2 regions of the Pseudoblastomonas aquimaris genome follow, and region 1 is predicted to be linked to the other one. Evidence: predicted binding sites of a transcription regulator. Region 1 holds the regulator's gene; the other holds the start of a gene.
What was found. Region 1 encodes LexA, which represses DNA repair genes until DNA is damaged. Its sites were predicted from a motif close to GTTCCNCNCTTGTTCT; they were not measured.
Positions count from the first base shown of each region.

Region 2: recA (recombinase RecA) is a predicted target of LexA. The motif match lies at 3,610-3,625, and genes of this name have one in related genera.

Region 1 is NZ_JAYJJW010000001.1:412,693-418,752, reverse strand. It holds gene pip (prolyl aminopeptidase) at 1-173, shown strand, start outside; gene VCJ71_RS02065 (anthranilate synthase component II) at 223-822, shown strand; gene trpD (anthranilate phosphoribosyltransferase) at 819-1,811, shown strand; gene trpC (indole-3-glycerol phosphate synthase TrpC) at 1,808-2,593, shown strand; gene lexA (transcriptional repressor LexA) at 2,742-3,431, shown strand; gene VCJ71_RS02045 (ComEC/Rec2 family competence protein) at 3,502-5,604, opposite strand; gene gltX (glutamate--tRNA ligase) at 5,723-6,060, shown strand, end outside.
Region 2 is NZ_JAYJJW010000001.1:219,459-225,518, forward strand. It holds gene VCJ71_RS01100 (hybrid sensor histidine kinase/response regulator) at 1-374, shown strand, start outside; gene VCJ71_RS01105 (DUF4139 domain-containing protein) at 436-1,917, shown strand; gene VCJ71_RS01110 (DUF4139 domain-containing protein) at 1,929-3,587, shown strand; gene recA (recombinase RecA) at 3,702-4,763, shown strand; gene VCJ71_RS01120 (glutathione S-transferase family protein) at 4,970-5,596, shown strand; gene VCJ71_RS01125 (class I SAM-dependent methyltransferase) at 5,624-6,060, shown strand, end outside.

The DNA.
Region 1 (6,060 bases):
TGCAGGGGCGCCATGACATCTGCACCCCGCCGACGAGTGCGTGGGAGCTCAAGAAAGCGTGGCCCGAAGCCGATTTGTGGATCGTCCACGATGCGGGCCACAGCGCCGGCGAACCGGGCATCATCGACGGGCTGGTCCGCGCGACGGACTCATTTGCGGATCGGCGCGGTTAGCCGCCGCGCTTGATTGCCGGCCACAAACCCGCAAAAGCTCGCTGAAGCCATGATCCTCGTCATCGACAATTACGACAGCTTTACTTTCAACCTGGTCCATTACCTGATGGAACTGGGTGCAGAAGTGCGGGTGGAGCGTAACGACGCGATGGGCGCTGCAGAGGCGCTGGCCACCGGGGCGAAGGGCATCCTCATTTCACCCGGACCGTGCACCCCGAACGAGGCAGGGATCAGTCTCGACCTCGTCGCGGCTTGCGCCGATGCGCAGCGGCCCTTGCTCGGCGTTTGCCTGGGCCACCAGGCGATCGGGCAGCATTTCGGCGGCAAGGTCGTGCGCGGGGGGCTGATGCACGGCAAGACCAGCCCGGTTGAGCATGACGACAGCGGCGTCTTCGCCGGCCTGCCCTCGCCCTTCACCGCTACGCGCTATCACTCGCTGGTGGTCGAGGATATTCCCGATGCGCTGGTCGTGAACGCCACCTCAGAGACACCGGGGCTCGACGGCACCAGCGTGATGGGCTTCCGCCATGCGTCGCTGCCGATCCACGGCGTGCAGTTCCACCCGGAAAGCATCGCGACCGAGCATGGCCATGCCCTGCTCGCCAATTTCCTTGCTCTCTGCGGCCTGTCCGCCACGGTGCCCGCATGAAGACGCTGCCGCTCGCCGTTCCGCACATGACCGAAGTCGAGGCCGAGGAGGTCTTCGGCTGGATCCTCGATGGCGAGGCGACGGACGAGGAAATCGCCCGCTTCCTGCTCGCCATGACCGAGCGCAGCGAGACGGCCGAGGAAATCGCCGGTGCGGCCCGCGCCCTGCGCGCCCGGCTCGTACCCGTCGCGGGGCCCGACAACGCGATCGACGTCTGCGGCACCGGCGGCGACGGGCATCACACGCTCAACGTCTCGACCGCCGTGGGGCTGGTCGTGGCCGCCTGCGGCATCCCCGTCGCGCGCCATGGCAATCGCGCGATTTCGTCCAAAGCCGGCGTTGCCGACACGCTGGAAGTGCTCGGGCTCGACATGGCGGCCGCGGGGCGCACGGCGGAGAAGACGCTGGCGGAAATCGGCATTTGTTTCCTCTTCGCGCCCAACCACCACCCGGCGATGGGCCGCATCCAGCCCATCCGCAAGAAGCTGGGCCGGCGCACGATCTTCAACCTGATGGGCCCGCTGTCGAATCCGGTCGGCGTGAAGCGCCAGCTAATCGGGATCGCCCGGCCCGCCTACGTGCCGATCTATGGCGATGCGACGGCGCGGCTGGGCACGGTGCGGACGTTCATCGTTTCCGGCGACGAAAGCCTCGACGAGCTGAGCCTTGCGGGCGGCAACGAACTGGCGGACGTCACCGGCAACGAATTCGCGATGCGCCGCGTCGATGCCTCGATGGCAAACCTTCCCTCCGCACCGCTGGAAGCCATTCGCGGCGGCGACCCCGCACACAATGCGCAGGCCTTGCGCGATTTGCTCGACGGCTGGCCGAGCGCCTATCGCGACGCCGTGTGCCTCAATGCCGCGGCCGCCCTGATCGTCGCCGGTGCTGCGGAGGACTGGCAGAGCGGCGCGGAAATGGCCGCCGAAGCGATCGACAGCGGACGCGCGCGCAAGCTGCTGCAAGACTGGATCGCCCTCGCCCGATGAACAAGCTGGAAGAAATCTGCGCGACCAAGCGCGAGGAAGTGGCTGCGCGGAAGACGGTTGCCACTCTCGAAGATCTCGACCGTGCCGCCTTGCAGGCCACCCCGCCGCGCGGCTTTCGCAAGGCATTGGAGGCGAAAGCCGCAACCGGTTTCGGCCTGATTGCGGAAATCAAGAAGGCTTCGCCCTCCAAGGGATTGATTCGCGCCGATTTCCGCCCGCACGAGCACGCGATCGATTACGAGCGTGGCGGGGCGGCGTGCCTCTCCGTGCTCACCGATGCGCCCTATTTCCAGGGGCACGAGGACTACCTGGTCGATGCGCGCAAGAGCTGCGTCCTGCCTGTCCTTCGCAAGGATTTTATGGTCGACCCGTGGCAGGTCGCCGAAAGCCGTGCGCTGGGCGCGGATGCGATCCTCATCATCGTCGCCGCGCTGGACGACGTCGCGATGACGGAGATCGAGGCCGCCGCGCTGGAGCGCGGGATGGACGTACTGGTCGAGGTCCATGACGAAGCCGAGATGGACCGGGCCCTGAATCTCCGGTCCCGCCTTCTCGGCGTCAACAACCGCGATCTCAGGACTTTTACCACCGACCTTGCCACCACCGAACGGCTGGCGGCGATGGCACCTGCCGGCAGCGTCCTCGTCGGCGAAAGCGGCATCGAAAGCCATGCCGACTGCGAGCGGCTCGCCGCTTCCGGCGTGCGCTGCTTCCTCATCGGCGAAAGCCTGATGCGGCAGGACGACGTCGAGGCTGCAACGCGCAGCTTGCTCGGCAACTGACCAGCGGCGTCACGACCCGGGCGAAGAAAAGGAACCGTTCTGGTTCTGTCGCTTGACTGCGCCGCAAAGGTTGCTTAATTGTTCCTTATTCGTTCACCAAACTGCCCACGCGGTGGATGTCTTAGCGGGCGCTTTAGGGAGCGTGTCGATGCTGACCGCCAAGCAACACGAATTGCTGCTTTTCATCCGTGACCGGCTCGACGAAACCGGCATTTCTCCGAGTTTTGAGGAAATGAAGGATGCGCTGGACCTGAAGTCGAAATCGGGGGTGCACCGCCTGATTTCCGCGCTGGAGGAACGCGGCTTCATCCGCCGCCTGCCCAACCGCGCCCGCGCGCTGGAAGTGCTGCGCAGTCCCGAGGACATGCAGACCGCAACGCGCAAGCCGGCTGCGGCCAACGATGCCGTGTCGCGTGCGGTCACGCCGCCGGCTGCGGCACCTTCCGCCGCCAATGACGTCATCGAGGTTCCCCTCCACGGCCGCATCGCTGCCGGTGCGCCGATCGAAGCGCTGGAAGGCGACCAGTCGCTGCCGGTTCCGGCGGCCCTGCTCGGAGCAGGCGAGCATTATGCGCTGGAAGTATCGGGCGACTCGATGATCGAAGCAGGCATTTTCGATGGCGACTATGCGCTGGTGAAGCGCACCGACACGGCGCGCGATGGGGAGATCGTCGTGGCGCTCGTCAATAACGAGGAAGCCACGCTGAAATATCTGCGGCGTGAAAGCGGTATGGTCCGTCTCGATCCCGCCAATGCTTCCTACGAAGCGCAGGTCTACCGGCCGAACGAAGTGCAGGTGCAGGGCAAGCTCGCAGGACTGCTTCGTCGCTACCACTGACGCCGGCTGCCGGTACGGTTACTGCAAGCGCCGCCCCGTTCGGGCGGCGTTTGTATATCGCGAGACCGGATCAACGCCGCGCGTAGCGGTCTTCGAACGGCTTCCACCAGCCGTGGTCGCCCTGTCGCTGCGCGACCGTCGCGAAATCCTCGCTCGCAAGGTCGATGGAGATCCCGCCCGTCTCGCCCAAAAGGTTGCGGTCCGCCTTCAGCCAGCGCGGCCGGCAGCTTCGCGGCAGCCACCGGTCGGCGACCACGATGTCAGCCCGCTCGCAGGCGGCCGCCAGCGCCCGCTCTTCCACCCGGTCCCGGCTTCGCGCCATCATGATGCTCCAGTCGCGGCCGCCGCGCGCAATCGAAATCACACAGAAATCGCGGCTGCATTCCGCATCGGGGTGGTTGGCAATGGCAACAGGTTCGGCGCGCGTCGCCGCCAGTTCGCGCAGGTTGTCGCTCGTATAGCTCGATCGGCTTTCGCGCAGCACCAGCAAGGTTCCGTCCGGCTGAGTGACGCCGACGTGCCGCCCGTCGCCGGTGATCATGACATCGGGGACCGGCGTGGCGAGCAGCAAGGCGCTTGCCGTGGCCACAGGTGCAAAACCCCACAGCCGCGCCCGCCCTTGCCATAGCGCCAGCCAGAGCAACCCCGCCACGAACAGCGCGAATGTCCCCAGCCCCATGGCCGGGCTCAGCTTTACCGAACCGGGCTGGGACGATGTGAAATGCGCCAGCGCCAGCAGACCTTCCAGCGACTTGCCGGCCAGCCACCAGGCCGGCGCGCCCAGCCCGACGATGTCACACACCAGCGCAATCGCGATCAACGGCATCGATACGAAAGTGACCAGCGGGATCGCCAGCACATTGGCGAAGGCACCGTACAGCCCTGCGCGGTGGAAATGGAACAGCACGATCGGCATCAGCGCGAGCTCGATCACCATGCCGGTTACCAGCAGCATGACACTGCGCCTCCCGAACCGGGACAGCCAGCTTTCCTCCCGCGGCGCAAGGAAGCGCTTAACCCATGCCGCATTATGCAGCGCGACGATGGCGATCACCGCCGAAAAGCTCATCTGGAAGCTCGGCCCGACGAGGGATTCCGGCCACAGGAACAGCACGAACGCGGCCGCCACCGCGACCATGCGCAGGCTCAGCGGTTCACGCCCCAGCGCCAGCGCGATGAGGACCAGCACGGCACCCACGCAACTGCGCACGGTGGGCACCTGCGCCCCGGTCAACAGGGTGTAGGCGATGCCCGCCAGCGCCGCGATGGCCGCCGCGATGACCGGCAGGCGGACCCGCAGGACAAGCCATGGCCACAGCGCCAGGAGCTTGATCGCGAGGAGGTAAGCGGCGGCGATCACCGCGCTCACATGCAGGCCGCTGATGGACAGGAGGTGCGTCAGCCCCGCATCGCGCATCGCCTCCTCGTCCGCTTCGCCGATGGCCCCGCGGTCGCCGCTGGCGAATGTTGCCGCGATCGCGCCCGGCGCTCCGCCCAGCCGGTCGCGCACGTGGGCGCTCAGCCCCCTTTGCCAGCGCGCGAGGACCGGCGGATTCCCCGCCGGCTCCACGACCTCCACCGGGCCGACTGCCGACCCGGTCGCAGCATAGCCTTCGAACCACGCGGTTCGCGCGAAATTATATGCGCCCGGAAGCATCGGCGGCGCCGGCGGCATCAGCCGCGCGTTGAAGCGGACGAGAGCGCCCTCGGCCAGGCCCGGTCGGTCTTCCTCCAGCGGCACGTTGACGCGCAGCTTCACCGCGCGCCCGGTGTCGGCATCGCGCGCCGCGACCACCAGCCGCACCCGCTCGTCCGCCGGTTGCTCGATACGCTCAAGGACGCGCGCCTGTACGGGGCCATAGCGCGGTGCCTCGTACGGTTCCTGCCCCACCATTGCAGAGCGCATCCAGGCCAGGGCCACGCCGACTGCGAAGGCAAGAGCGAGCCCCGCAATCCCCTGTCGTAGCAATGCGCGCTCGTCCCTGTCGCGCCAGATCGCAAGGGCCGCGATGGCGGCGATGACTGCCGCGGCAATGCTGCCCATCCACCACTCGCCGCTCGGCAGCGCAAACCAGCTGGCGATGCCCACCGCCAAGGCCACCGTTAGCCACGGGGCTCGGTCGAAACCGGCTTGGTCGAGGAACGCTTCGCTGCGGTCGAGGATACTGGACAAGGCAGCCCGCATTCGCCAAGGCGAGCGCTGCATTGCAGCATTGCCGGTTCCCTCCCCGATGGGCACGTGGCGTGAGGCATTACCGGCCATCGGCACAATGGAAAGGAAAGCGGGCGTAATGGCAAGCGGAAGCGGCGCGAACGGCGGACAGGTTGTAACCAGGTTTGCGCCCTCGCCCACCGGTTACCTGCACCTGGGCGGCGCGCGTACCGCCCTGTTCAACTGGCTGTTCGCCCGGCACCACGGCGGCAAGGCGCTGCTCCGGATCGAGGATACGGACCAGAAGCGCTCGACCCAGGATGCGATCGACAAGATTATCGAAGGGCTCGACTGGCTGGGCCTCGATTTCGACGGCGATCCCGTGTTTCAGTCGCAACGCGCCGACCGCCATCGCGAAGTCGCACTGCAGCTGCTCGAAAGCGGCAATGCCTACAAATGCTTCGCCACGTCCGAGGA
Region 2 (6,060 bases), 190 kb from region 1:
AATTCACCGGCGGCGGCCGCATCCTGCTGGTGGAGGACGAGGACATGGTCCGCGCCGTCGCCAGCCGCGCGCTCGAACGACAGGGCTATGAAGTCGTGCTGGCAAGCGACGGCGACATGGGACTGGAAGCGATGGCGGAAAACCCCGCTTTCGACCTCGTCGTCACCGATGTCGTCATGCCGGGCATGGACGGCCCGGCGATGGCCCGCGAAATCCGCAAGCAGTGGCCGGACATGCCGGTCCTGTTCATGTCGGGCTATGCAGAGGAACAGCTGCGCGCCGACATCGACATTGCCGACATGCACTTCATCGCCAAGCCTTTCAGCGTCTCCGCCATCGCCGACAAGGTGGCGGCCGTCCTCAAGCGCAAATGACTGGACATGTTTCCGCAATAGCGGTTGGTTAGGCCCGTCCTGGTATTTGGGGAGGGCCGCGATGAAATTCCGCAAGCTGGTGAAATCGGGTCTTGGCGCGCTGGCGCTGGTATCGGCAGGCGCGGCGGCGCAGGATCCCGACTCGACCGCACAGGGCGACGTGTCCGTCACCATCTACAACGGCGACCTCGCCGTGGTGCAGGACCTGCGCAGCCTCGACATCGCTTCGGGCCGCAGCACCATCGCCTTTCCCGACGTGTCTGCCCGCATCCGCCCTGAAACATTGAGCTTCGTGGCCGACGGCGCCGGCATCGTGGAGCAAAACTTCGATTTCGACCTCCTCACCCCGACCAAGCTGATGGAGAAAGCCATCGGCCAGACGGTGACGCTGGTGCGCACCAATCCCGCAACCGGCGCCGAAACGCGCGAGCGGGCGGAGGTCCTGTCAAGCGCAGGTGGCGTGGTGGTCCGCATCGGCGACCGGATCGAGGTGCTGCGCGACGATGGCCTGCCCACCCGCGTCGTCTTCGACGAGGTGCCGCCCAATTTGCGTGCGCGGCCGACCCTTTCGGTCACGGTCGAAAGCGCCCGCGCCGGACGCCGCCCCGCGGCCATACGGTATCTCACCCCCGGCCTCGGCTGGAGCGCGGACTATGTCGCCCTGTTCGACGACCAGCGCGGTACGATCGACATGCAGGGCTGGGTCACGCTTACCAACACCACTGGCACCACCTTCCATTCCGCCGACACGCTGCTGGTGGCCGGCAACCCGAACAACCGCGGATCGCGGCGCAGCGGCAATCCCGGCATGGTCCGCCCCGGCACGCAGACCGCGGAGCGGGAGCGGCTGGGCGATTTCTACTTATACCCGCTGGCCGAGCGGACCACGATCGCCAACGCCCAGACCAAGCAGGTCGGCTTCCTCGACGCGACGGCAATCCCTGCCAACAAGCAATACGCGCGGATGGTCGGCTGGCTGGATACCGACCGCCAGCCGCAGCCAGTCGACAGCCGCATCCAGTTCAACACCTCGCGCGATGGCGGGCTGGGCGACGCGCTGCCGGCGGGCACGATCCGTTTCTACCAGCGCGACAGCCAGGGCAACCCGCAGTTCATCGGCGAAAACGACATCGGCCACACGCCGATGGGCAGCCTGCTGCAGCTCGACACCGGCACCGCCTTCGATGTCTATGTCCAGGCCGAGGTGGAAGACCGCGAGAAGATCGACAGCGGGGAATGGCGCCGCGCTGCCCAGTACAAGGTCTTTCGCGACGGCGAGGAATTCGAACGCGTCGATGTCGAAATGCCGATCGAATACTGGCAGACGACCATGCGCTACACCCTCACCAACGCGCGGAGCGAGCCGGTGACGGTGCAGCTGGTGCAGGACGGGCTGGGCGGCGGAAACTTCTGGCGCGACTGGCGGCTGGTCAGCGAGGACGTGCCGGGCGAGCAGGCCAATGCCGAGCGCCGCGTGTGGCAGGTGACCGTGCCCGCCAATGGCGAGCGGGTGGTGCGCGCGACTTTCCAGACCCGTTACTGAGGGGCGGGACGATGCGCCCCGTAGCGCTCTTCCTCGCAGCAACCATGCTCGCCGCGCTTCCGACCGCCGCGCAGGAGGCGGTGGAGGAGAGGATAATCGTCGAGGCATCCCCGCCGCAGGGTGTTGCCGTGACGATCTACCGCGATCCGTATCGGGGCGAGGGCGGGCAGATGAACGCCCGCTTCCCGCGCGGCTTCGGCATGATCAGCGAAACGCGCACCGTCACCCTGCCTGCCGGGCGCTCCACGATCCGCTTCGAAGGCGTGGCGGAAGGCATGGTGGCGGTAAGCGCCATCGTTACCGGGTTGCCGGGCGGCACGATCGAGAAGAACCGCAACGCCGACCTGCTCAGCCCCGCCGCGCTGGTCGACGGCACGCTCGGCAACCAGGTCACCATCACCCGCACAAATCCCGCCACCGGCGAAGCGGTGAGCGAGCCTGCCACTGTGCGTACCCGCGCGGACGGCGGGCTGGTGCTGGAAACGGAGGAAGGCTTCACCGCCGTGCGCTGTTCCGGCGTGCCGGAGCGGCTGACGTTCAACCGCGTGCCCGACGGCCTGTCCGCCCAGCCGGTCTATTCGGTCGACACGTTCAGCGAGACCGGCGGCATTTACACCGTGCAGCTCAGCTACTTGTCCAGCGGCTTCGACTGGCAGGCGCACTACGTCGGTACGCTCAGCGCCACGGACGAGAGGATGCGACTGGTTTCGTGGCTGACGGTGCTCAACACCAACGGGCAGAGCTTTCCCGACGCGGAGATGCTGGTCGTCGCCGGCGGGCTCAGCGTGACGAGCGATTTCCGCCGGATGTCGCAGCCGCCGCAGAGCCGCCCGCTGCGGCTGGAATGCTATCCCATCGGCAGCACGGCGCGCGGATCGCCTGTTCCGTATTACGGGCCAGTTGCCCTAGCGGTGCCGCCACCACCGCCACCGCCACCGCCTGTCGTGGCCGCCGCTTTCGAAGCTGATTCGATTATCGTGACCGGTTCGTCAATGAAGCGTTCGTTCGAAGATGCGACCGTGGGATTGTCGGTCGTCGCGCAGGAAGAGGAGCTGGGCGACCTCAAGCTGTTTCGCGTTCCGGTGCCGGTCAATGTGGCGGCCAGCGGGATCAAGCAGGTCGCCTTCCTGCAGCAGGACGCGGTCGCCGCATCGCTGCTCTATCTCGCCGATTGCAGGCCGAACGACGATTTCGACGACGATACGGACGAGGGCGATTACGACCCGCTTGGCATGTTGCTGAAAGGCAAGAACGACCTCGAGAACGGTCTCGGCCAGGCGCTTCCGATGGGAGAGCTGAGCCTGTTCGAACCATCGGACTTCGGACCGCAGCTGGTCGCCCAGCTGGACCTGCGCGACTTCGCGCGCGGGCAGGATATCGAACTGGAACTGGGTGAAAGCGCGCAGGTCCAGGGCACATGCGGCTATCGCGGCGACGATGTTCCCTACGATAGGCCGGGCAAGTGGACACGGATGCGCGGGGAAATTGCGAACGCCAATCCCCATCCCGTGCGTATCCGCATCCGCCTCGCCGACACGCCGGACCTGCAGGTGCGCTGGCCGGACGGGACGGACTTCGTGAAGGACGGCTACCGTGTCGCGGAGGTGACGGTGCCCGCCAACGCCACCCGCCGCTACGACTGGCGCGTGCGCGACCGCTCGGGTCGGTAGGATACTTCCTACAAATATTTTCGTTCCACTCTTGTTCTTTTGGAACAAAGCGAATACATCGCTCATATGTTGAAGGCCTGCCACAGGGGGTAGGCAACTGACGGAGGCGATGTCATGGCTGCCAATCTCAAGCTTGTGGAAGGTAAGGAAACCAACGTGGACCGTCAGAAGGCACTCGATGCCGCACTCGCACAGATAGACCGCGCATTCGGCAAGGGCTCGGCGATGAAGCTGGGCTCCAAGGAAGCGATGAACGTCGAATCGATTTCGACCGGTTCGCTCGGCCTCGATATTGCGCTTGGCATCGGCGGCCTGCCGAAAGGCCGCGTGATCGAGGTCTACGGGCCGGAAAGCTCCGGCAAGACCACGCTGGCGCTGCATGTCATCGCCGAAGCGCAGAAGGCCGGCGGCACGGCGGCTTTCGTGGATGCGGAACACGCGCTCGACCCCGTCTATGCCAAGAAGCTGGGCGTCGACATCGACGAACTGATCGTCTCGCAGCCCGACACGGGCGAGCAGGCGCTGGAAATCACCGACACGCTGGTGCGTTCGAACGCGATCGACGTGCTCGTGGTGGACTCAGTCGCCGCGCTGGTCCCGCGGGCGGAAATCGAAGGCGAGATGGGCGACAGCCACGTCGGCCTGCAGGCGCGCCTGATGTCGCAATCGCTGCGCAAGCTGACCGGATCGATCAACCGCAGCAAGTGCATGGTGATCTTCATCAACCAGCTGCGCATGAAGATCGGCGTGATGTACGGCAACCCGGAAACCACGACCGGCGGCAACGCGCTGAAGTTCTACGCGTCCGTCCGCCTCGACATCCGCCGCACCGGCCAGATCAAGGACCGCGACGAGATCATCGGCAATTCGACCCGTGTGAAAGTGGTCAAGAACAAGGTGGCTCCGCCGTTCAAGCAGGTCGAATTCGACATCATGTACGGCAAGGGTATCTCGAAGACCGGCGAAATCCTCGATCTCGGCGTGAAGGCCGGCATCGTCGAAAAGTCGGGCAGCTGGTTCAGCTACGACAGCGTCCGCATCGGCCAGGGGCGCGAGAATTCGAAGACCTATCTCGACGAAAACCCCGAAGTTCGCGACAAGTTGGAAGCCGCCATCCGCGGTAAGACCGACGAGGTCGCCGAAGAGATGATGACCGGTCCTGACGCGGAGGACTGAGCTCGCTCTCTTCAAGCGGAGCCGACCCTCTCTTTTACCGATGGCTCCGGATAAACGGGAAGCCGGCGCGCGCGATCTTTCGCCGCGCCGGCTTTTCGTTTGGCGGTGCGGCGCGATGTTATTCCTTCCGCGCACATCGTGCCAGCCTCGGCCCTTTGATAATTGTCAAATACTGCCATAGAGGGTGCGCAACGGGAGGGAATATTTTGCCGATACTGGTCCATCACCTGAACAACAGCCGCTCGCAGCGCATTCTGTGGCTGCTCGAGGAACTGGGCGCGGAATACGACATCGCGCATTACCAGCGCGACGCGACGACCAATCTGGCCCCGCCCGAACTCGCTGCGGCAACGCCGCTTGGCAAGTCGCCGGTCATCGAGGACGACGGCCGCACCGTCACCGAAAGCGGCGCGATCATCCAGTACCTGTGCGAACGCCACGGCGGCGAAAGCTGGCTCCCCGATCCCGCTTCGGACGACCACGTATCGTGCCTGGAATGGCTGCAGTTCGGCGAAAGCTCCTTCTTCGTGCCCGTCATGCTCAAGATCATGGCCGGGCGCCTGGGCCAAGGGGCAGCTCCCGCCATGCCGCGCATCGAACAGCAGCTAGGCGCCCACATCGCCTACATGGCCGAACGCCTCGGCGACCGCGACCATTTCGTCGGTGACGACTGGACTGCCGCCGACGTCATGATGAGCTTCCCCGCCGAAATCGCCGTGATGCAGGGCTACGCAGAAAAGCATCCCAACCTTGCCGCCTATGTGGAACGTGTCCACGCCCGCCCGGCCTGGCAGCGCGCGCGCGAACGCGGCGGGGCCTATTTCGGCTGGTAGTCACTGCATGGCACGGGGTGACAAGCGATGACCGCGGGGGCGGACTGGCGCGGCCGGGTGGGGCGCAGCTGGGCGGAGCATTGGCAGCGCACCGACCGCAGCTTCGGCACGCTGACCGAGCGGCTGCTCCACTACACCCGCGCGCTCAATTTCATGAACGTGCTCGACGTGGGTTGCGGTGCTGGCGAGGTTTCGGTCGCGCTCGCCAGGAGCCACGGTCACGCCCGTATCCAGGGCATTGACCTGTCAGAGGACCTGATCGAGGTCGCGCAGTCCCGCGGTGAGCGTTACGCCAACCTGTCATTCAGCGCCATGGACGCGGCGCGCTGGGAAGACCCGACGATGACGCCCGACCTCTTGGTCTCGCGGCACGGGGTGATGTTCTTCGCCAATCCGACACGGGCGTTCAACCACCTGCTGAACCACGCGGCGCCCGGGGCTGCGCTGGTCTTCACCTGCTTCCG